DNA from 2 places in the Oceanobacillus aidingensis genome. Region 1 is predicted to be linked to the other one. Evidence: riboswitches for the same ligand, from Rfam matches in the RefSeq annotation. Region 1 holds a riboswitch; the other holds the start of a gene.

Region 1 (12,374 bases):
GAACTTCTGGAAAATTCCCGCCGCACCTGCATTATGGCATGTATAAAGATAATGGATACAGTGAATTTTCATTTGATCCTTATCCTTATATCTCGAAATGGGAACGGATGGAGAAAAATAATTAATAACAATCCTATCCGTGAAAAAGGTGTGTATCCCAGTTGTAAAACAGGATACACACCTTTTTAAATAAAATATTGAGGATAGCCGCTCCAACGGGTTTCATGGAATGAATAACCTTCGACCCCAGAAATACACTACGCTTTCCGTCGGCTTAAGCTAAGCCGTTACCCGCGGAAAGCGACTTCCCGGAGCGGACATCTACTCGGCAAGAATACCAGTATTTTAAAGACCAATTTATTCTCTTGGCTTTTCTTAAGTTTAAATAAGAGTAACACTTATCCTTTACTTTTCTGGACAGCGTTCCAAATACTAGCTGCTAATCCGCCCCATATCACAACAATACCGATAATCATTACAATGATAGCTGAAGCACCCATACGCATCTTCCCTCCTATTTATCTTCATAATCGGATAGAGAATTTTCTGACTTCCATTTCAAAGCTGCCAGGATAATTCCAAGAACTAACACACCTACTACTACGGCCCAGCCTGTATTATTGATAAAGGCATTCGAGTAATTTTCATAGTTCCCGGTATCTGTATCAAACTCTCTTAATAAATTCTGCTTAAACAGCCCAAACATCATATAACCCATAACTACTGGTGTAATCATAGCTAAGCTGATTGTCCACCAGGAACCTAAACGGATATCTGAAATTTCATTAGCATGATTTTTAAGCATATTGGTTTTACGAAGAATCCAGGCAATCAGGACAACTTCGACAAGACCGATCATGGCAACTCCGAACTGGTTAATGAAATAATCGACATTATCTAAGAAGTACAAGCCACCTCTGGAAGCATATAATAAGGAAATCAATGCTGCGAGACCGCCTCCGAAAAGAACGGCTTTCGATCGTGTGATTTTAAACTTATCTACCAATGCTGCTACATACGCTTCTGTAATGGACATAAGAGATGTAATTCCGGCAAGCGTCAATGAGATAAAGAAGAGCGCTCCGAACAATCCATTAAATGCCGGCAACTCATTGATAATGGCCGGAAAGACAACAAAAGCAAGACCGACCCCGCCAGCGACGACATCATCCACACTGACACCGGCAGAAAATGCCATAAATCCTAATATTCCAAACACCCCAATTCCCGCTAATAATTCAAAGCCGGAATTTCCAAAACCAACAATAAATGCATTATTGGTAATATCAGATTTTTTAGGGAGATAACTTGAATACGTAATCATAATTGCAAAAGCAATCGATAAGCTGAAGAAAATTTGTCCATATGCTGCAATCCATACACTTGGTGACAAAATTTGACTGAAATCAGGTGTAAAGAAGGCATTCAATCCATTCATTGCTCCTGGCAGCGTGACTGCTCTTATTACAATAATAATAAATACGATGAGAAGCAAAGGAATAAAAATCCGGTTTGCAACCTCGATTCCTTTTTTTACACCGCGGAATAAAATTCCCAGCACCAATAGCCAAACAATCACTAACGGAATAACTACTCCCGGTACCAATCCGCCTATTTCCCCAGGAATCTCCGCCAATTGAAGATGCTCCCCAAATAAAAATCCTTCTGTATCTTCTCCCCAAGACAGATTAAACGAAAAGATAGAATAAGATATTGCCCAGGCAATAATTACCGAATAATATGTTGAAATAACAAAAGCAACAAGTACTGCCCACCATCCAATAAACTCTGTTTTCTTATTCATTTTTCGAAATGTCAAAGGTGCAGAACCCCGATACTTTTGACCCATGGTAAATTCCATAATTAAAATTGGAATACCCGCAGTCAGTAAAGCAAATAGATAAGGAATAAAAAATGCTCCGCCGCCATTTTCATAAGCAACAGCAGGAAATCTCCATATATTTCCTAAACCAACTGCTGATCCGACAGCCGCTAAAATAAACCCCGCCCTTGTTCCCCATTGTGATCGACTCTCCATCCATCATAACCCCCTTTTTTAATGAATAACAACAGAATGAAAGCGCATTAAATAAGAATAATAACAAAAATCATTACTTTCAGACTATTTATCTTGTATTATAGCTTTTTTGACATTTTTGTCAAATATCTAATTATGGAAATAGCAGGATTTAATTGCAATACCCTTATTACATCATAAAAGGCTTGGAATACTAAAATGTATTCCAAGCCTTCTGTTAAGATGCCTTCTTTTTATTTTTATTAATCAGGAAATGAGTAATCCAGACAATCCCAGCCAAAAGAACAAGCGTTACAGTTAAAGCTAACCACGTAGAATGAGTTAGTCCAATAACCAAGAAACCAATCAAAGCAGTAAAAGCAGCAATGAAAGCATAAGGCAGCTGTGTAATAACGTGGTCTATATGGTGCGCCCCGGCTCCGGTTGCAGATAAAATTGTTGTATCAGAAATAGGTGTACAATGATCACCGAACACTGCTCCGGCTAATACAGCCGCTAATGCAGGTAAAAATAGCCCCATATCTGTGTTCGCCATAACCTCCGCTGCAATCGGAAGCATAATGCCAAAAGTTCCCCATGATGACCCGGTTGCCAAAGCCATTAAACCGGCAATAATAAACAGAATAGCCGGCAGAAAATCTGCAGAAATAGAGGAATTATTTACTAAACCAGCTAAATAGCTTCCAGTCTCTAAAGCACCGATAATCGAACCAATCATCCACGCAAGAACGAGAATATTAATTGCAGGAATCATGGTTTTAAAGCCTTCAATAAAAATACGTCCCATGTCTGAGCGCGGTTTTCTTTGCTGCATATGAAAAATAATAGAAGTAAGAACAGCTGCAACACCGCCAATAATTAAGGAAAGATTAACATTCGTATTGGCAAAGGCATCAAGGATAGATGCGCTCCCTTCTGTTTCCATAATCCCTGTCACAATCATAGCAAGGACGGTAACAATAAATAAGACAATGATAGGAACAATTAAATGAAATACTTTTCCATCCTTATGCGGATCAAAAATATCACCTAAATCCCCAGAAACCTGAATTCTTTTTGGATCCAGCAGTTCTCCCTTTTCTTTTGCTCTTTTTTCATGCGTGCGCATCGGACCGATATCAAAATGAAAATACGCCACAATAAACACCAGAACAATCGAAGCAATCGCATAAAAGTTTAATGGAATCATTTGTATAAATGCTTCAATCGGCTGCAAATTTGTAATTCCATTTGCTGCAAATAACCCGCCTAAAATACCAATAATATAGGCTCCCCAGCTTGATATAGGTGCGATTACGGTAACGGGAGCAGAACTGGAATCAATGTAATATGCCAGTTTCGCCCGGGAAATTTTTTGCCTGTCTGTTACAGGTCTTGCAATCTGTCCAACTGCTAAGCTGTTAAAATAGTCATCTATAAAAATAATCAATCCAATTACAGCAGTCATGATTTCCGCACCGGTACGTGTTTTCACCCGGCGCAGCATCCAATCTCCAAAAGCTTTAGCCCCGCCAGAAGCTTGGAGAAACGCAGTAAGCACGCCCAGAAAGAGAAGAAAACTGATTAATAATAGATTCCCCATCTCCAAGGCTCCATCTGCATAAAAAATTGTATAAAATACCGTCCATATTTCTTTTAATGTTCCCCATATATGGAAATCATTTAATAATAATGCTCCTACAACAATCCCTGTTCCTATTGAGATAAGAACCTTTCTTGTTAACACCACTAATATCAGCATGACAATTGCAGGTATCAGTGACCAAAACGTACCTTCCATGTTAAGACCTCCAACGATTTATTTTCGAGCTGAGTATTTAAGCATTTTGAATAAGGTCAACGACGCGTAATGAATAATGGAAACTGCAGTTCCTTTTGAAATAATTACGTGCATATAACCGATTCGAAATAGGAAAGTAAGACACAGGGATATCTATCATACTCAAGTACTGTTTCACAGTAAAAACATATACAAATTACCCTTTAAAAACGCAAAAAAACAATGATAGAAAATAACCTATCATTGTTTCACCAATTCACGTTATCCTCCATTTCGATCAGTAGTTCTCCATGTAAATCATTACATGACAGCATAATACTTTTTCAGTAATATGCCAGCAATATAAAGCATGACCTCTTTATATACTTCGGCAAACTATCCTTTCTCCAGCAATCTTCGTTGTCATTCTCCTGCCGGATACTCATCTAATCTGCGCCTCTACCTCACCGATCTGATAAGGTTTTTATTCAATTATAAATATCTTCTCAACTAATTTGTACTATACTACATATTCAGTCACTCTGCAAATCATCTTTTGGTACGGCAATATCAGGAGCATTTCCATCCCCGCCATAGAAATCAGGCACTTTTCCCATAATTGCGCCTCCATCTAAATAAAGCTCGGTATGTACAGTTCTAACTTCGGAGGTAAATGGCACAATAATTTGTACATCTGCTTCTACATTGATATACAGGGAAACCCAAGCTCCATTAATCCCAAATTCTTCTTTATCCTCGACCACATTTGTCCGCACTGCTCCAACCACTTCCATATTAATAGGAATTTTAGGACCTAAATTAGCCAGTACAGAATTTCCCGTTACTTGCCCTAAAGGAATCTCAATCAGCGTAGGATCAATCTGTACCCTGCCATCCGCACCGCCCTCATAGTCATAAGGCTCATGCAGATTATGCTCAAATTCAAGCTGCTCCCCCCGATTCACATGCGCAAAATACTCCTCTACCCGGTCAGTAGCTACCCGGTTGATTTCACTGATAACTGCAGGATCTCGGTTATATGTTACTAAATTTCCTTCATTGTCATAGGTAATGTTCAGGATATCCTCAAATCCATATTCCTCTACATAATATACAGCGGAGTTAATCGCTCTCGTAGCAAATTCATCCGCTTTTCGTTTGGCAATATCAATAACAATCGGTTCAATTTTGACGTTTATCAAATAAAAACTAAAGCCCACTACTGCAAAGAATAAAATTAACGTCAGCATCAGAATGGAGCGTCGAGAGGGGGGCATTCTTCTTTTTCTTCCCGTTCGCTTTCGAAATCGATATCTTCTTTTAAGTTTCAATGCAACAACCCCCTTCGTAATAATTTATGCAATTATGGAAGGGAATTAGAACAAAGGAAAATGGATTGGTTTTACATGTAAAAAGACACTTCTTCTGTCCCCTGCAAGAACAAAAAAAGTGTCTTTCCATGTATTATGATATTTTAAGCAATGCTTCTTTTCCTGTCATCCCGACTTCCCAGCCGTGCTCCTTCGATGCATCTGTTATTTTCTGCAACGGAGCGTTCAGCAATTGATCAATGGTTCTTACTCCCATTGCCCGGCCGGCGATAACGTTTCTTTCTTTCAGCTTAGGTATTTCATTAAAAATATCCACATCGAGCGCTGCACACATAATATACCCTACATCATTGCTGATTGTTAATAAGGTTGTTTGCGGCAATTCCACACTCACTGCTGTAAAAATAATTCCATCCACCTCAAGAGGTTCTACCGTAATCATAAAAATGCCCCCTCTGTTTTTCTCTCGTGATAAGTGTATGCAGAGGGGCTAAAGAACGTCACACATAAAACGAAACTTCACTCAGCGGGAATTTTCGGACGGCTCTCCGTGATAGAATGGAAATGAATCAATGCTGTTTGACAGCATATACTAATAAGTCACGCAAAAATTCCGGGACAAAATATTGTTTTTTTGCAGAACGGGCAATTTCCGGCAGGAGCTGGCCAAAAGTAAAAGTATCTGCAGTAGCAACATAGTATACTTTGTCTGGATGAATAGGGTAACCATCTTCAGTATACACCCGCTTCACATACACTTCCCCATTCCGATGAAAGGCTGTCTCGACCTGAATGCCTGAAAAAATCATTTTCCCTAAGATTTCCCCGCGGAAACCAAAGCCCTTTAATTTTAATTCTGTAAAAGCAGGAGATAATGCCGCTCTGACCGTTTCTATGATTTGATCCCCCTTTAAATCCACAAGGACGGGATTGATTGGATGAGGGCAAATTCGGTGTATATCCCCTTTTGTGATTGCCCCGGCAGGCAGCGAATCTAACAGCACGCCAGCATTCAGCATAGCTATATCCGCATTGGTCCATCTTCGGAGCACTTTAGTCAGTGAATCAATAATGGGGGTTTCTCCAAACCAGTTTACTTCCAGCGGCTTTTCTACACTTGCTACCGCCTGACCCAGATATTGGTCAGCCTGTTGTAATAGCTGCTGTAAATGTTCTTCCGTCTCCAAATCCTTTCCTGTATCCTGCAGACTGATTGCTGCTGCTTCCTTCGAAATTACTTTTTTCTCCTTATGATCCCAAATAAGCTCCACTTCACCGATATAGTAGCAATGCTTTCCCGCTGCAGTGATTAAGGTCTGATTTACCAGTTCACCCTCTTTTAACAGATGATGCGTATGTCCCCCGATAATCACATCAATTGCCGGATAACGCCGGGAAATCTCCTGGTCAACGGAAATTCCTAAATGGGAAAGAAGCACAATAATATCCGATTCTTTTTTCAAGTCTTCTATATAACGTTCAATAATGTCAAATTCATTTTCTACATGCCAGTCAAGCAGCTCGTAAAAGGCATTAAACGGTGCCGTTAAACCTAAGACACCTATCCGTATCCCGCTTTCTGTCATAAAAGTGTGTGTCCGCTTCAGCCAAAATGGCGTCAATTCATCTCTGCTGAATAAATTACTGCAGACCACTTGGAAATCGGCTTTATCATATAATTGATATAATTCTTGATGGGAAAGCGTTATCCCCTCATTGTTTCCCAGCGTCACGATATCATAGCCTGCTTCATTCAGCAGCTCCACATTGGCTAACCCATTTGAAGCTTCTGTAATTGGATGAGAGCGGTCAACGTGGTCTCCTATATCCATTGTAAAGGCAGCTTCATTATTCTCTTTCCGCAGGCCCTGCTTTTCTTTTAAAAAGGCTGTTACTCTAGGCCATTGTTCAAAATGACTATGTAAATCATTTGTATAGTAAAAGTAAACTTTCTCTTCTGACATACTTCATCGCCCCTAACCAATTCCTTGTAAAATCATGCGAATCCCCATCACAATTAATAAGATTCTCAAAAGCAGCTCTAAGAGCGAACTTGAATTTTTTTGATTGGTGAACGCACCCAGTTTGCCCCAATCCATTCCCCCGGTATAAAGAAAAGCACATATGCCCACTCTATGTTGCCAAGCGCAACAGCAGGTATAATTTGAAATTTATATGTATATATTTCCGTTCCCATTTCCGCCTGGCGAAATTCTTTTTCAGAAGCATCTACATTTCGTGGTTTTTTTCCTTTTAACTGCCGAAAAAAAGAATAACGAATACCACCAGCAAACCAACTTTCTACTGTAATCATATCACATTGCTGGATAGATGAAAGCGAGGGAGTTTTTTACAAACGCATTGATTTTATTTTATATAGAAGAATCCATGTTTCCAAGATAAAACTGTTTTTTTAAATAGGTTTACGAAAGGGTTTCCTCCAAATATACTTTTTCCCTATTGCCAAAGCAATCTTCCAAAGTTAAAATTAAATTAGTTTGTTAATTAATTTAATTATCTTAGTTGGTATCTTATTAATTTTTAAGATTACTTCTCTACAATAAAAGCATCAAAAGCTTTACGATTACAACTAATCTAAAACACATTGCGTTGTTTTTCAAACTGAAGGTGAGAAAATGAATATTCAAGTAAAAGAAGTCGTAAACGGCTGGAAAGAATACACACTAACCAATGATACGATTGAAATTAGTATTCTGGATTATGGAGGAATCATCACAAAATTATATGCACCAGATCGAAATGGAAACGAGGAAAATATTGTATGGACTTTTAAAGATTATCATGATTATGAAAATAACCCATTATATTTAGGTGCTTTGATTGGCAGAGTTTCTGGACGAATACCTGACGGGCGATTTAAGATTAATCAGCAGAGCTGGCAGCTGGAAAAAAATGAAGGTAACCATCATCTGCATGGTGGAACAAATGGCTTTCATCAAATTCTGTGGGATACACAAGTGAACAAAACAGAATCGGCAATCGAATTACAATTAACGACGAATGATGTCACTTTTGCAGGCGGGCACCCTGGTAATTTGGATGTCTCTATCACTTATAGTCTTACCAGCAAGAACGAATTGTCTATACATTATCAAGCCGTTCCAGATGCAACAACCGCCCTTTCTTTAACAAATCATAGTTATTTTAATTTAACCGGAAATGTGCAAAATTCTATTTATCAGCATCATGTCACTATGCCGGACAGCACCATCATAGAATTGGATAAAAATCTGCTGCCTACCGGAAAGCTTCTGGATACGTCAAATACAGCATTCGATTTTCGATATGGAGCTCGCTTGGGAGAAGGGGTGCATTCATTATCTGAATCTGAACAATTAGCTTTAGCCGATGGATATGATCATTATTTTTTATTTAAGAACGCTAAAAACAGAATAGAAATTTATGAGCCCACCTGTGGGAGAACCTTATCTATAGAAACGAACCAGCCTGGTATGACGATGTATACTGCGAATCAGGGTTCACAAGGATATCTATTAGAAAATGGGACTGCCCCAGCTCATTATGGGGTTTGTTTTGAGACTTCCAATACACCTTTAGCACTCTATCAAGATAGACTGCCGTCCATCGTTGTAAAAGCAGGTGATGTTTATAACAAATCAACTACCTTTACATTTGGCACGAATTAGCTTTCTGATTTTATCAATGCACGAAATAACCTTCCAAAAAAAGCGAATCCGATTGAACAGGATTCGCTTTTTTTGGAAGATGACTCGTTTCCCTTCTGAAGTTAAGCCATATTCCTATATGATTCTTTCGTTATTTTGTATTGAAGCGGCTCACCTGCCGTAAAGCGCTTTGCTTCTTCCAGCATGAAAGCCCCTAAACGAGCCCTCTCATTACCAGAACTTCCTGCTATATGCGGTGTTAAAACAACGTTAGGCAGAGTGTATAATTTGGATTGTTCCGCTGGCGGTTCTGGATAAGTCACATCTAAAACAGCTGTAATATCTGTACGTTCTTGTAAAACTTCTATCATCTCATCTTCTCGAACAATAGCACCTCTAGCTGTATTAATAAATGTTGCATTTTGCTTCATAGACTGAAAATGCTCTTTTTTAATCATTCCTTTTGTTTCGGGCAAAAGCGGGCTATGTAATGAAACAACATCTGCATGTTTAAAAATCGCTTCTAAAGAACAAAGCTCTACATTTAAATTACTAGCTTCATCTTCGTTTACAAATGGATCATAAGCTAATACATTCAAGTCAAAATGCCGTAATAAATCCGTTACTTTCCTGCCGATTTGACTCAAAGAAATAATACCTGCCGTTGCTTGATAATTGCCGATTAGCGGCTGATACATACCATTAATATAATTTTTTTCCTCTTTTAGCCATCTGGATAGCTGCCAGCCGTTTTTTAAAGAAAATAGAATTTCACTTAATGTAAATTCTGCTACTGGAATGGCATTTGCCTGATTAGCTGTGGTAACTTTTATGTCTCTTTCCCATATCTCGTCTGATAATAATTTCTTCATTGTTCCAGCTGCATAAAAGATAGCTTCTAAAGATGGCGTTTTTTCTAAAAACGATTGATCAAATACCGGAGCACCCCATCCAGAGAAAATAACCTCTGCTTCTTTTAATAAATTACCTTCTTCTTGAAAATTATATTTGGTCAATGGTTTTCCAATAATATCAATATATTGCGAAATCTCTCTTTGTTTATCAGGTGTATAGACTTTTTCAAACAAATTTTCGTCCATTATAAACAGACCTTTTCTCATATGTTTTCACTCCTTTGACCGACGCATTGCAGAAATACTGCTGCTTGTTTTTTGTTTCTGAAACAGTTTAATAAGCGGTCCAATAATCAAAGCTGATATAATGGTTCCTTCTCGAACACCCTGAACAGAACCAAATACGATAAACGAAATAAACATTGCTAAGCATACCAAACTTATATCAAAATAAAGCTTTACCTTTCCAAACTCCTGTGAAGTTTTGTAAGAAATCACTTTTACAATTCCTTCAGCCGGATTATTTACCACTTGTGCCTTCAACTGTACCACCGTGCTAAATGCAATAATAACACAGCCAATGACAACCATATTTAATTGAACCCAGTAATAAGATTGCGGGATATGAATAAGGAAATAAGACCAAAAATCAATAGCTATTCCTAATATTGGCCCTACTAATAATTGCAAATACTGAACTCTGGGAAAATTTTTGCCCATCATTATTATTTCGATTAAGACAAAAAGAAGATTAAACAGCATCGTCAGCATTCCAAAACTAATAGGTAAGAATAGACTAAATGCATATGGCGGACTCGTAATAGGAGTAGTACCGAGATGTGCAAGTGTAACCAGACTAATGCCGAGTCCCATAATGAAAAGACTCAGCAAGAAAAGCCCATAAGATTTTAATAGATTGGATTGTGCCAAATACATACACTTCTTTCCATAAATATTCCGATATTTTAATAGCTGCCTTTTTATTTTTTTGAACATAGATAGTTAGCGATGGAAAAATAAAATCCTGTTTTATGGACGTTTCTCTCCCTGTCCTGGACAATCTCATTCCATATTTTTAATAAGCAGCGGCACTTTTTTTCCGTAAATATCTAGTAATTTTTTATTGTGTTCATCTGAACCAGTAATATTTCCACTCAGAAATACTGGTGGAACTTGCCCTGTTTTGATAAGTAAATCAGTGACTTCTGCTAAAATAGCTTGAAGAATCGAAATGACAATCACAGAGGACGATGGGGCAAAACGAATACCTGTGTCAGAATTACTTAACATTGCGTCTCCAACCTGTACATGGTTATCTATTGTATAATCGCAGACATCTTTCAAGTATAACCCGTCTTCATGTCTGGAAGGCTGCTGTTCAGCATATGCTGTACTGGTTAATGCCACTGTAACAGCTCCATGTTCTTTCCCATATAATGCGACATCTATTGGAACTGGGTTGATGCCTGAAGTAGAAATGACAATTAGCACATCCTTCTTAGTAATGGAATATTCCGCTAATAATGGACGAACATATCTATTTTTTCTTTCTTTTTGAGAAGATGCTGCCCCGCCTTGATGAAGCATCAATTCGTCAATCAATATAGGATAAATCGGTGCAAGTCCTCCTGCACGATAGAATACTTCCTCTGTTAAAATATGAGAATGACCACATCCGAATAAATAAACAACTCCGCCATCATTTATTTTATCTGCGATTACTTCACTCACTTTCTGCATAACGTTTGTTTCTTTATTAAACGTATTTTCAAGCTGCTCTTGTACTTTTTGATAATACTTCTTTATCATCATAATCCCCCTTGAATAATTGGTTTAAAGTTTGAAACGGCCTTCTTATCCATTGGTTATTCTCCATTTAAGAGGCAGCCCTTCCTTTCTCTTAAATGGAGATAATCATTCTAGTTTAAACGCGATGCATTCTATCTTTATATTTTTCGATTAATGACTCATTGTATTCTCGGCCGCCTTCCACGTTGGCGCTTTTCATTATCGGCGGTTCGATACCTTTTTTCACTAGATTTTCGATTGCTTGTAAAACAACACTATCAAGTAAGTAAGCTGCTGAAATAGAAGATGTAGGACCTGTTTTCATTCCATATTCCGGTATATCTATTCCGCAGTCTCCAGGGTCTCCACAGTTATCCAGGACCACATCGGCAAATTCATATAATTTTTTTCCGCTTGAGTGCAGGCTTTTCGCATTTTGAGAATCTTTTAAATTTGTAACAACAATCAGCTTATTCCCTTTTTCTTTTATATATTTAGCCATGTCAATGTGCAAAGGGTTTTTCCCAGAATTGGATATAAAAATAAAACAATCCTCATCCTGCTGGTCGACTAAACGAATAAACGCATCACCAACCCCTTCAATTACCTCAAACCAGCCATTGATTCCGTAAAACTCTTTGATAGCCTTGGAGTTAACGAATCCTCCTGCCCGGCCAGCAACTTCAATGGCAGCTGCGAAAGAATGTCCCGAGCCAAAAGATTGAATAATACCTCCCCGTTCAACCGTTTCTGTCAGGATATCGGCTGCTCTTTCAATATTCTCCCGTTGCTCTGTTCGTATTTTCTTTAAAATATAATCTATTTTCGCATAAAATTGGTCGACATAGTTCACTGCATTCACTCCTCTTACTTATCGCTTGGCTTTATTCAAAAATACTTCAATGCTTGTTTCCGGGTCATCTGGCACCATTTGAGCTGTCACCTTCACCCCGCTGT
Region 2 (12,374 bases), on a different contig from region 1:
CCATACGCACTCGCAAGGCAGCTATCTACACTGGATCATTTAACGAATGGAAGAGTTGCCTGGAATGTGGTGACTTCTTATTTAGAAAGCGAGGCAGTCAATCTTGGCCTTTCCAGCCGTCTTCCTAAGGAACAGCGCTATGACCGTGCAGATGAATTTCTCAAAGTCGTTTATAAACTTTGGGAACACAGCTGGGATGACAATGCTGTTGTTCATGATGGCACAAAGGATACATTTGCACAGCCGGATAAGGTTCGTTTGATTAATCATGAAGGTGAATTTTTCAATGTACCTGGTCCGCATTTGGTTGAACCTTCTCCGCAGCGTACGCCTGTTTTATTCCAAGCAGGAGCTTCACCAAAAGGAAGAGATTTTGCAGCGAAACATGCAGAGGCGGTTTTTACTAAAAATCATTCCTTGGATGCGTTAAAGGCCTATGTTGCAGATATTCGGAAACGAACAGAGGAACAGGGCAGAAATCGGCAAGATATATTTGTTTTTCCTATGATTTTGCCAATCATTGGGTCAACGGAAGAAGAAGCGCTGGCAAAGTATGAAGATTTAACAGACCACGTCAGCTACGAAGGAACTGCGTCTCTCCTTTCCGGACATACAGGAATCGATTTTTCAAAATATAATCCGGATCAGTATATTGAAGATATACAGACAGAAGCAGTACAGGGAAATCTGGATATGTATACAAAAGATCCTAATAAGAAATGGACACTGCGGGAAGCTGTTAAAAATCATGGACTCGGCAATGGTACGGTGAAATTTATCGGAACACCTGAACAAATTGCAGATCGAATGGAAGAATGGGCATTTGAAGGTGACGTGGATGGTTTCAATATCGCGCAGACCTATTCTCCGGATACATTTCGGGAATTTGTGGATTTAGTTGTTCCTGAATTGCAAAAACGCGGCATTTACCGGACTGAATATGAAGGGAAGACGCTTAGAGAAAATATGTTTGGAAATGGAACACCCCATTTACCCGATAATCATCCTGCGCGAAAGCTTGGCAGCTTTCAGCCGAGATAACGGAGAAGTACATTTCCTGTTTTACTCGTATGTGCAAGGAGGTCAGAGATGAGTACAATTATGCTTTATACATGGATCGGTTTTGCAATATTTCTAGCTGTCATGCTGATCCTTGGTTACATAAGTGCTAAAAAAACGAAAAACATCAGTGATTTCGCTACAGGCGGCGGAAGTCTGGGACCCTATGTACTGGGCCTGTCCTTTGCTGCTACTTATCTAAGTGCAGCAACTTTTCTGGGTTACCCGGGATGGACTCATGACTGGGGATTGTCTAACCTCTGGCTGTTTTTGGCGATGATCGGCGGCGGGCCAATAGGAGTGCTGATGGTAGCTAAAAAAGTAAGAAAGCTGAATACAAAACAAAAGTCCCTTTCCCTGCCGGATTGGCTTGGTGACTTCTATAATAGTGATATTTTAAGAGTGGGAACTGGGCTGATTTTACTTTTTAACATTTTTTATATAGCAGCTCAGTTTGTAGCAGGAGCAAGAATTTTTGAATACCTTTTGGGAATGTCTTATACAAGCGGATTGATATTTATCGCAGTCATTGTTGTTCTGTATGTTTATGCCGGAGGAGCATTTGCTGATATTTATACAGATGCTGTCCAAGCGGTTATGATGGCAATTGCAGGCTTAGCTATATTTATTTCCGGAATTATTATTTTCTGGGAAGGAAGTGTTACAGCAACCTTCACTGGCATTACAGATAATCTCAGCGTGCAGAATGGGAATTTAGTAAGCGTATTTAACCCTGATTCGCTCCATTTCTATTCGTTTGGAGCAATATCTGGCGCGATTATTATTCAGTGGGCCTTTGCTTCTGCACCTCATTTATTCAATAAAGTGCTTGGCTTAAAGCATGAAAGAGACCTGGGAAAAATGATTCTAACCTATGTTATTACCGCAGCCTTTTGTCTGCTTGTTCTTTTTGGAGGGTTATACAGCAGAACAGCGCTTGGGGACAATGTTGCAGCCGCTGATTTAGCATTGATGGAGTACGTAGTTTGGGCCTTTCCGGCAATCTTTGTAGCTCTTTTTGGAATCGTTATTCTTGCTGCAGCCATGTCCACGACGGACGGGATATTCGTCTCCATTTCTACGGTGTTCGCGAACGACATTTTCCTGAAATTCCTCGTGAAAAAGAAAATTATCAAGCTAAGCAATGAGAAGGCGCAGAAAATTGCGCTCAAAATCAGCCGTCTAGCTGTTCCACTGGTGGGGCTGATCGCCTTTTTAATTGTATTACGGCCGCCCGCATATATGGGCGATGTCATGTGGATTGGGATTTCCGGCATTGCTGCAGGAACGATGGGACCGATATTACATGCTATCTACAGTAAGAAAAAAGCTCCAGCGAGAGCGGCAGAAATCTCGATGGCAGCAGGTTTGTTTTCCTACCTTTTTATTTACTTTACTGGTATTATCCCAAGTACCATGTCTGCAGGCGCTGCGGCTACTTTTATTGGTATAGCAACGATTACGATTCTGGCAAAAATATTGAAAAATCCTTCTTTACCACAAGAGAAGGAAACAGAAAAAAATCAGGTCCGGGCAAATTAAAGAGGGGGTGAGTATGGATGTTTGTTAATCCGATGCTTTCCGTATGGCTTTACGGATTTATCTTTTGTCTTATTATCATCGGTATCTCCCTTTGGAAAGGCTATTTTAGAAAATAAAATAATCATAACATGCTGTTAAATAATAAAGTAATAGATTGATAACCTCCTGCCTGCAGGGGGTTATTTATATGTTATTGTGTTTGCATACTGTGTTTGCTCGTCCCATAGAAGGGCTTTTGTAAGACACCCGTTTTAAAAACAAAGAAGGCTTGTCAGTTTCACTTTATCAGAATCTGATTAGCACCTAGAAATCAAAACAAATATTGCGTATAATGAAGGTGTTATGTAAAGTACTTAAACCACACCTCGTAAAGACAGAAAGAAACGTCATAGACGTTAAAAGTAGATATGAATAAGTTGAAAAAGGGGTAAAGGCTTGTGATCACGTATATGGAAAAAAGGGTAACAGAACAACAAATTGCGTTTCTCTATAATGAAATGAAAAACAAGGGAGATCAGGTAAATGCAGATAAGATGCTTGATATCTTGGAAAAATACGTTAACCAAGAGTTTATTATCACCCTAACAGGTCATTTTTCTGCGGGGAAGTCTTCTTTAATCAACCATTTATTAGGGGAAGAAATTTTAGCGAACAGTCCGATTCCTACCAGTGCGAATGTTGTTAAAATCTCATCTGGAGAAGGTGCTGTCAATGTGTTTTATCACAATGGAAACGTGGTGGAATATCACGAACCGTATAACCTGGAGCAAATCAAGCAGTTCGCGACTAATAAAAATGATATAAAAAAAATGCACATCAGCACAGGGGATAACATTTTGCCGCAGGATACGGCTATTTTAGATACGCCGGGAATCGATGCTGCAGATGACGTGGACCGGATGCTGACAGAAGCTTCACTTCATTTATCGGATTATCTTATTTATGTAACGGATTATAACCATGTGCAATCCGAAGTGAATCTATTATTTTTACAGGCAATGCAGGAAAATGAACTGCCATTTATGATTGTTATCAACCAGATAGACAAGCATAATGAAGCAGAATTGCCTTTTGTCGAATTTGATAAAAAAATTAAACAAACGTTTGATCAATGGAATCTGCACCCTTCTTCCATTTTCTACACATCTCTTAAAAATTCGGAAGCACCGCACAATGAGTGGTCAGAGCTGAAAGATAAAGTGTTTCATATGCTGCAATCGAAGCATGAGTATATGACGATGGAGGCAAGCATTCGACAAATTGTGCGTGACCATAAAGAAAAGGTGCATCGGGAAATGTCGAATCAGAAAGCATCCCTGGATGACGTTGATGAAGCATTATTGGCTCAGAAAATAGAAAGCTTAACAAACGAAATTGAAAATCTGGAGCAGCAGCCGGAAAAGATAGCAGCCGGTTTTTTAACGGAGGTGGATCAGACTGCGAAAAATGCTTATCTGATGCCAGCTGATTTAAGAGAGCTTGCGAAGGAATATTTAGAATCTGTACAGCCTGATTTTAAGGTCGGCGGGTTATTCACTAGCAGCAAAAAAACAAAAGAAGCTAAATTAGAACGAAAACAAAATTTCATGGAAGCTTTAGAAAAGAATGTCGAGACAACATTAAAATGGAAGCTTCGTGATAAGTGGTATGAGTATATTGAAAGCAACCAGCTCGACTCTTCCTATCAGGAGAAAGGAGTTTCTTTCCTGGAATGGACATTAAGTGATGAGCTGCTGGAAAATAATTTGCGTAAAGGTGCTACGATAAACGGCGACTATGTTTTAAATTATACAAATGAAATTGCAGCCAGTTTAAAATCATATTTTAAGAAACAGATGAGACAGCTGGCTAATGAAGTGAAAAAAGAACTTGAAAATAAAAATGAGAGTAAATTAAATGAGTTAAAACAAGCATTGGAGGAATGGCAGAAGAAAGCATCAGAACGAAAGGCTAATCAGGCGCTTGAAAAGGAAGAGTCAGCTTATTTCAACTATTTAGATGAGGCGGAAGAACACCCGGAAGTGCCGGCAGAAATTATTACGGAAATGAAGGAGGAGCTGCAAGCCCGCCAAGTGATTCCAGAGCAGGGCACAGCTGCTTTGGAAATATCTAATGAGGAAATACCGGCAGATGAGCCTGAGGAGGAACAAGAAGCCTTAGAGAAGGAATGGCATGATAATACAGCTCAGGATGTCGTCCGTGATATTGATCATGTATTGCAGCTGATTCAATTGCCGGGCTTTGAAAGCTACCAGCAGGATTTAAAGAAACGAAAAATATCTCTGACAGAGCGTTCCTATACGATTGCTTTATTTGGTGCCTTCAGTGCCGGAAAATCATCCTTTGCCAATGCCATTCTTGGGGAACGTGTCTTGCCGGTTTCCCCGAATCCGACAACCGCTGCGGTCAATCGGATTCGTCCGGTTACCAGTGAAAATCAGCACCGGGATGTTATTGTAACCTTTAAATCCGAGGAAATGCTGGCCGACGATATTCAAACACTGGCAAAAGAGTGTGAACCGCCGGAAGCTTCTCTGGATGAGCTGATTACATGGCTGAAAACAGAGAACGTGCTGACAGATGCGCGTTTGCCAAAAATGTATCAGGCTTATTTACGTGCGATGCTGGAAGGTTATGAAGAGGCAAAACCGGCAATTGGCACTCCGATAAAAATAACCTTCGATGATTTTGAGTCATATGTGACAGATGAAGAAAAAGCGTGTTATATTGCATCGATGGATCTTTTTTATGATTGTGAAGTAACAAGGCAGGGAATTACGCTTGTAGATACACCGGGTGCAGATTCGATTAACGCCAGACATACCAATGTATCCTTTGAATATATCAAGCATGCAGATGCTATTTTATATGTGACCTACTATAATCATGCTTTATCCCGTGCAGATAAAGATTTTCTGATGCAGCTGGGACGTGTAAAGGATGTATTTGAGCTGGATAAAATGTTCTTCATCGTCAATGCCGCAGACCTTGCCAGCAATTTGGCAGAATTAAATCTGGTAACCACTTATGTTAAAGAACAATTAGCGCAATTGGGAATTCGTTTTCCACGTCTTTATCCAGTTTCCAGCAAGCTTTCTTTGGCAGAAAAAACAGACCAGAAGACCTTGAACGAACAGATGGAGGCTTTTGAAACACGGTTCTATGACTTTATTCACCATGATTTAACTGCCCTTGCGAAAAGAGCTGCAATCAGCGATATTGAACGTTCCGGGGAGGCATTGGACCAATTTATCCAATCCTTAAAACTGGATCAATCTGCAAAAAAGAAACGGAAAGAAACATTAGAGAATGCGTATCAGCAACTTGTTCAACATGTAGAAAAACGGGATATCTCTTCGACCGAAAACCGCTGGCATCAGAAATTAGAAAAGCAAACGTACTTTTTGAATGGACGTTTTACCATCCGTTTTCATGACCTGTTTAAAGAAATTTATAACCCGACAACCATTACAGAGTCTGGAAAAACAGGACGGGAACAGCTCACAAAGCAATTTGAACAGCTGGTTCAGTACATGGAATCTGAATTGCATCAGGAATTATTAGCGATTTCTTTACGGATAGAACAGCTGTTAAAAAGCTTGTTAAAAACCAATCAGCAAGAAATGATTGAAGAAGCGAAAAAACTGGATCCGGTTTTTTCCATTTCGGAGTGGGATATGACGGCTTTTGACACACCGGATATAACGATAAAACTATCGATCAACAAGCAGAATGAGCTGCAAAAATTATTTGCTAAGTTTAAAGATACGAAAACCTTCTTTGTTCAGAATCAAAAAGAAGAAATCAAAGAACAGCTTTATACAATTATTGAATCAGACATCCAAGCATTTGTAGAAGAAGGCGGAAGGTTAATTCAGTCTTCTTACCAAGCGCAGTGGGATAAAGGAATAGAACAGGAAAAAACAACGCTTGTACATGAAGCGGATGTCCTTTATCAGCAATTTATTGACCGTCTGTTTGTAGAGGTGGATATGGATGATTTAATGGAAATGAAACAACAGATGGATGTTATCCTGACTGGATACAGAGAGGAAGGAAATGAAGTATGACAACAAAAAAAGTTTTATTAGTAGATGGCATGGCGCTCCTGTTTAGGGGCTTCTTCGCCACTTCTTTCCGCGGAAATTTTATGTATAATTCAAAAGGAGTTCCGACAAACGGAGTTTATCAGTTTTTACGCTATTTAACAGATGCCATTCATACATTTGAACCGTCTCATGTGGTTTGCTGCTGGGACATGGGGAGCAAAACCTTCCGCACAGAAATGTATAACGGCTATAAAGCCAATCGGGATGAACCGCCGGTGGAACTGATTCCGCAGTTTGATTTAGTAAAAGAAGTAGTAGAATCCTTTGATATTCCTAATATCGGTTTAGAAAACTTTGAAGCAGATGATTGCATGGGAACCCTTGCCAATATGTATAATCCGGAAAATGATGTGTTTATTTTGTCAGGAGATCAGGATTTGCTGCAATTAGTCAAGGAGAATATCCGCGTGATTATTATGCGGAAAGGTCAGGGGAACTATGAAGTCTTTAATAAAGATAACTTCTATGAGAAAAAAGCACTTACACCAGCACAAATTATAGATTTAAAAGGGTTAATGGGAGACTCCTCGGATAATTATCCAGGGGTAAAAGGAATCGGAGAAAAAACAGCCTTGAAATTATTACAGGAATTCGGAACCATTGATGAATTAGTAAATAATATAGAAAAGCTTCCAAAAGGGGTGCAAAATAAATTACAGACAGATATGGATATGCTCTATTTATCCCGGACGCTTGCCGAAATTAAATGTGATGTTCCGATTAGTTGTGATTTAGAGGATTCTAAATGGAATTTTAAAGAAGAGAAAGTGACATCAGCATTAGATAAGCTGGAATGGAAGCATGTAGACCGGTTACTGGCACCTATAAAGGATCAAACATCTGTATCGTTTTAATTTATCTTTAGAATAAACTGGGGTATCCTTTGTACCTCCCCTGGGTATAGAGAATACCCCTCTTTTTGCTTTTGTCTGTACTCTCTGTTTCGGATGAGAATGTACATAACCTCTAGTATATCTTCCTTTCTATAAAGCCTGAAATTATTTTTGTTCTTTTTAGAGAACATATTGTGAGTCAGTATAAGTTTTCCTTATTGTTAAAAAAATAACAGAAACGGATTGCTGAAGTTTGGTATAAAGTCATACAAAAGCTATAATAAAAGAAGGAATATTGTTCGAATGAATGGGGGAATTGAATGTATTTTAAATCAAAGAAGGATAAATGGATGGCAATCGTTCTCTGGGCTATTGTGATTAGCGGGGTGCTCATTCCCCTATTCAGGGGCCAGGTGATCAATGTAGCGATTATGCTGCTGTTATGCGGTATATTGCTCTGGTTCTGGTTCCGCACGGGATATAAAATTGATAGAGATCGGTTAATTGTTTATTATGGCCCTATCCGGCAAACGATTTATATAGAAAATATGGAATTGATTCTTCAATCTAAGATGCCGCTAATTGCACCGGCATTATCATTGGACCGTATCCAGATTCGAAGCGGAAAATATGATCTGATAGCTATTTCGCCCAAGGATAAGCTTGCTTTTGTAGAAGAATTGGCGAAGTTAAATCCAAATATTTCAGTAGATAAACGTTTATTAAAGGATGAGGAAGGAGAATAAAAAATGAGAGTAGCGGATAATATTACAGAGCTCGTGGGAGATACTCCTATGATAACACTAAATAAACTGCAGCCTGAAAATGCTGCAAAGATATATGTGAAACTGGAAATGTTTAATCCAAGCGGCAGTGTGAAGGACCGGGCTGCAGTGCATATGATTCATATTGCTGAGCAGGAAGGACTGATAAAGGCCGGAGATACGATTATTGAGCCGACAAGCGGAAATACTGGAATCGGATTGGCCATGGCTGCCTCTGCAAAGGGATATCAGGCGATTCTGGTAATGCCGGATAATAGTACGCAGGAAAGACGAAATCTTTTGAAAGCATATGGAGCCAAAGTGGTTTTAACACCAAGCAGTGAAAAAATGCCGGGCGCTATTCAAAAAGCATTAGAATTGCAACAAGAAATACCAAACAGTTTTATTCCACAGCAATTTAAAAATATAGCAAATCCAGATGCGCATCGTAATACAACAGCACTGGAGATTTTAAATGATTTGAATCATCAATTGGATGCGTTTGTTTGTACTGCGGGTACAGGAGGAACTGTAACAGGTACAGGAGAATCGCTAAGATCTTATATTCCGGATTTGCATATTGCTGTGGTGGAGCCTAAAGGTTCTCCCGTACTATCCGGCGGAGAGCCTGGTTCGCATAAATTAGTGGGAACCAGCCCGGGTTTTGTTCCTGAAATCTTAAACACATCGGTTTATGATGAAATCATTCAAATCAATGATGAGCAGGCATTAAGTTTATTAAAAGAGCTTGCCCAAAAGGAAGGCCTGTTTGTCGGACCATCAGGAGCGGCTGCTATTTATGCAGCTACAGAAGTTGCCAAGCGCATGGAACCTGAGCAAAAGGTGGTTTGTATCGCACCTGATACCGGAGAAAGATACCTGTCTATGGGTTTTCTGCAAGAGGAAGAATAGAGGGGCGGGGGAATCACCTATTTTTTTATTTTGCATAGTTTACCAGTAAAGAAACTTCATCATGTTTTTTTAACACCATGGAGGATGCGCACGCTGTAAAGCTTTTTTGGCTCTTTTGAAAAAACCTCTATTTTTCAATTGTGTTTCTCTGTTATTCTTGCTATAATACAGACAAATTCATTATTCATAGGTGAACGGTAGAGGTGCAAAAACCATTAGTAAATATGCTGAGACAGAATAGGCTGACGATGAAGCATATGGAAAGGGGAATTTGCCGAAGTATAATAAGCCTTATTCTTATTATACTGGTACTGGTATTGAATAAATCCAGTGCTGTCATATAGGAAACTATGTGGAGGGCTATCAGCTGAGAGGACATTAAGTGTTTAAGCAGCAGCGGTCTCCGTTGGTGCTTTTTATTTTGTGGAAATAATTGAAGTAATGCATGATGATAAGAGAAAAGGACCCTGAAAAAGTTGGAACAAACAATAATAACAAACAATAATACGGATTCTGCTTATCTTTATTACTTTCCACCCTCTAGTTTTTAAGGCACTTTACTTCGGTGCTATCCGTCTATTTTTCATCAAAGAATGTTGATATTATATAAAGGGTGTGTTGTTATGAATTTTGGAAAAGTGGTTACGGCGATGGTAACGCCATTTAACGAACAGCAGGAAATTGATTACGGGGCATTAGATCAGTTAATCGAGCATCTTATCGAAAATGGTTCAGACGGATTGGTGGTAGCTGGAACAACTGGAGAGTCACCGACTTTATCAGATGAAGAAAAACTGGCATTATTTTCACATACGGTACAAAAAGTAAATGGAAGAATTTCAGTAATTGCGGGCACCGGTTCTAATCAGACGAAAGGGTCTATTGCGTTATCACAAGCAGCTGAAAAAACTGGTGTGGATGCGATTATGCTTGTAACGCCTTATTATAATAAACCTTCTCAGGACGGTTTATATGAGCATTTTAAAACAGTGGCTGATTCCGTTCAGCTGCCGGTCATGCTATATAATGTGCCTGGCAGAACTTCTGTTGATCTGGCGGCAGATACCGTTATTCGTTTGGCTGCGGTTGATAATATTGTGGCGATCAAAGATGCAAGCGGCAATATGGATAAGATAACTGAAATGGCGGCCCAAACAGATGCAAGCTTTTCTGTATACAGCGGGGAAGACGCTTTGACCCTTCCGTCTCTTGCAGTTGGAGCTATAGGCATTGTTTCGGTTTCCGGGCATGTTATCGGCAATGAAATGCAGGAAATGATTGCTGCATATGAGCAGGGAGCCGTGAAAAAAGCTGCTTCCATACATCAGCGGATTCTGCCGGTCATGCAGGAAATGTTTGCAGCACCGAGTCCAGCTCCTGTAAAAGCAGCATTAAATCGCAATGGTGTCCATGTCGGCGGTGTTCGCTTGCCGCTGCTTCCATTAAATGATGAGCAGCTGCAAGCGTTAAACCATAAATTAGCGTTATTAGAGCAAGTGAAATAATCCTGTTGAAAACCTCTCTGACAATGGTTAGAGAGGTTTTTTTGATGGGGATTTTTCTGCATCATGATAGGTTAATTTCAAAAAAACACTCCACAATACCTAACAAATATTTAAAATGAAGTGGTAAAATATGATACATACAACCGAAAATAGAGAAGGGGCGGGGAGTGGATGAAAGAAACATTGATTCAAGCAGATGATAGCATTACGCTTTGGGGGATTATCATTATCTGGGCGTCTGTCAGTATTTTTTTAGAACAACGCTACAGCTGGGCTTCCAAGGTGACTGGGGCCATTATTGCATTAGTCGGGGCGATGGCTTTATCCAACTTTGGAATTATTCCCACAGAATCGCCGGTATATGATGCAGTATGGTCTGTTATTGTACCGTTAGCAATACCGCTTTTGTTATTTCACGTTAATCTTAAAAAAATATGGAAGGAAAGCAGCAGATTGTTGCTCATTTTCCTATTGAGCTCCATTGGCACAGTTGCAGGAACGATTATTGCATTTTTTACTTTACAGAATCACATACCTTTTTTAGACCAATTGAGTGGGATTTTCGGTGCTTCCTATATTGGAGGAGGCGTGAACTTTGCTGCTATGGCAGCTAAATTCGAAACCCCGGGGGAAATTATTTCTGCCGCTGTTGTTGCGGATAATTTAATGATGGCACTGCTGTTTATTATTCTAATGATGATTCCTGCACTTCATTTTATCCGTAAACGTTACCCGACGCCGCATGTGGAAGAGGTAGAAAAGAATCAATCGGATGATGATAAAACGTTGGCAGAAAGCTTCTGGAAAAGGAAAGAAGTTTCTTTGAAGGACATGGCACTTTCGATTGGAACAGCTTTTTTTTTAGTTATAGTTTCCTTAAAAATTGCCGAATTTTTTGCCGGGATTATTCCAAGTGGAGAAGAGGCTTCTTTCTTCAATAATCTGTTGAATGGAATTATCGGAGATCAGTATTTAGTATTAACGACGCTTACCTTTGTCGCTTTAGCAGTATTTCCAAATTATTTTTCCGGATTAAATGGCAGTCAGGAAATAGGAACGTATCTGATTCACATCTTTTTTGTCGTAATCGGAATACCTGCTTCTATCACGTTAATTGTTCAAACGGCACCATTATTGCTTGTTTTTGCATTTATTATTGTAGCAATCAATTTAACGCTGTCTCTTATTTTTGGAAAACTATTCCGGATGAGTTTAGAAGAAATCCTGCTGGCAAGCAATGCAAATATCGGCGGACCAACTACTGCAGCCGCGTTTGCGATTGCGAAAGGATGGAGGCAATTAGTCGGTCCGATATTAATTGTTGGGACACTGGGTTATATTATTGGAAACTACATTGGAACTTTCCTTGCAGTGTGGTTTGGGACCTTGATGTAGGAAGAATAGAAAATCCGTTTCTGTTATAAATACAGAAGCGGATTTTTTCATTTACGTTGACGTTTTCCTGAATAAAAAAGGTTTAGATTTGTTGAAAGTAATTTGGAGATAGTATAATTTATATAAGTCAGCGGGCTGACTATTTTTTAAGGGTTAGCCAAGGTTGATTTCGTAAAGAATAGAATAGCAGCGGTAATCCTTCTGCTGCATTAAAGTATTTAAAAAGGTTGGGATAGCTATTTTCAAGCGATTATT

Evidence for each region. A riboswitch is a leader RNA that binds a small molecule or an ion and turns the genes downstream of it on or off. The one in region 1 is predicted to bind lysine.
Region 2: it holds a riboswitch for lysine, as region 1 does, so the genes downstream of both, dapA (4-hydroxy-tetrahydrodipicolinate synthase) here and ACFO3P_RS13305 (Na+/H+ antiporter NhaC family protein) in region 1, are expected to answer to the same signal.

What each region holds. Positions count from the first base shown of each region.
Region 1 covers NZ_JBHSFT010000020.1:25,348-37,721, forward strand. Annotated here, with positions in the region: gene ACFO3P_RS13290 (M23 family metallopeptidase) at 1-125, shown strand, start outside; gene ACFO3P_RS13295 (methionine/alanine import family NSS transporter small subunit) at 399-500, opposite strand; gene ACFO3P_RS13300 (sodium-dependent transporter) at 515-2,038, opposite strand; gene ACFO3P_RS13305 (Na+/H+ antiporter NhaC family protein) at 2,256-3,818, opposite strand; lysine riboswitch at 4,092-4,267, opposite strand; gene yunB (sporulation protein YunB) at 4,331-5,128, opposite strand; gene ACFO3P_RS13315 (YunC family protein) at 5,262-5,570, opposite strand; gene ACFO3P_RS13320 (bifunctional metallophosphatase/5'-nucleotidase) at 5,698-7,092, opposite strand; gene ACFO3P_RS13325 (hypothetical protein) at 7,170-7,442, opposite strand; gene ACFO3P_RS13330 (aldose epimerase family protein) at 7,765-8,796, shown strand; gene ACFO3P_RS13335 (hydroxyacid dehydrogenase) at 8,898-9,896, opposite strand; gene ACFO3P_RS13340 (YczE/YyaS/YitT family protein) at 9,903-10,565, opposite strand; gene ACFO3P_RS13345 (SIS domain-containing protein) at 10,692-11,438, opposite strand; gene ACFO3P_RS13350 (SIS domain-containing protein) at 11,554-12,270, opposite strand; gene ACFO3P_RS13355 (PTS sugar transporter subunit IIB) at 12,289-12,374, opposite strand, start outside.
Region 2 covers NZ_JBHSFT010000049.1:307,546-319,919, forward strand. Annotated here, with positions in the region: gene ACFO3P_RS20900 (LLM class flavin-dependent oxidoreductase) at 1-1,041, shown strand, start outside; gene ACFO3P_RS20905 (sodium:solute symporter family protein) at 1,090-2,601, shown strand; gene ACFO3P_RS20910 (dynamin family protein) at 3,039-6,671, shown strand; gene ACFO3P_RS20915 (5'-3' exonuclease) at 6,668-7,564, shown strand; gene ACFO3P_RS20920 (PH domain-containing protein) at 7,864-8,289, shown strand; gene cysK (cysteine synthase A) at 8,293-9,219, shown strand; lysine riboswitch at 9,410-9,590, shown strand; gene dapA (4-hydroxy-tetrahydrodipicolinate synthase) at 9,843-10,724, shown strand; gene ACFO3P_RS20935 (DUF819 family protein) at 10,896-12,119, shown strand.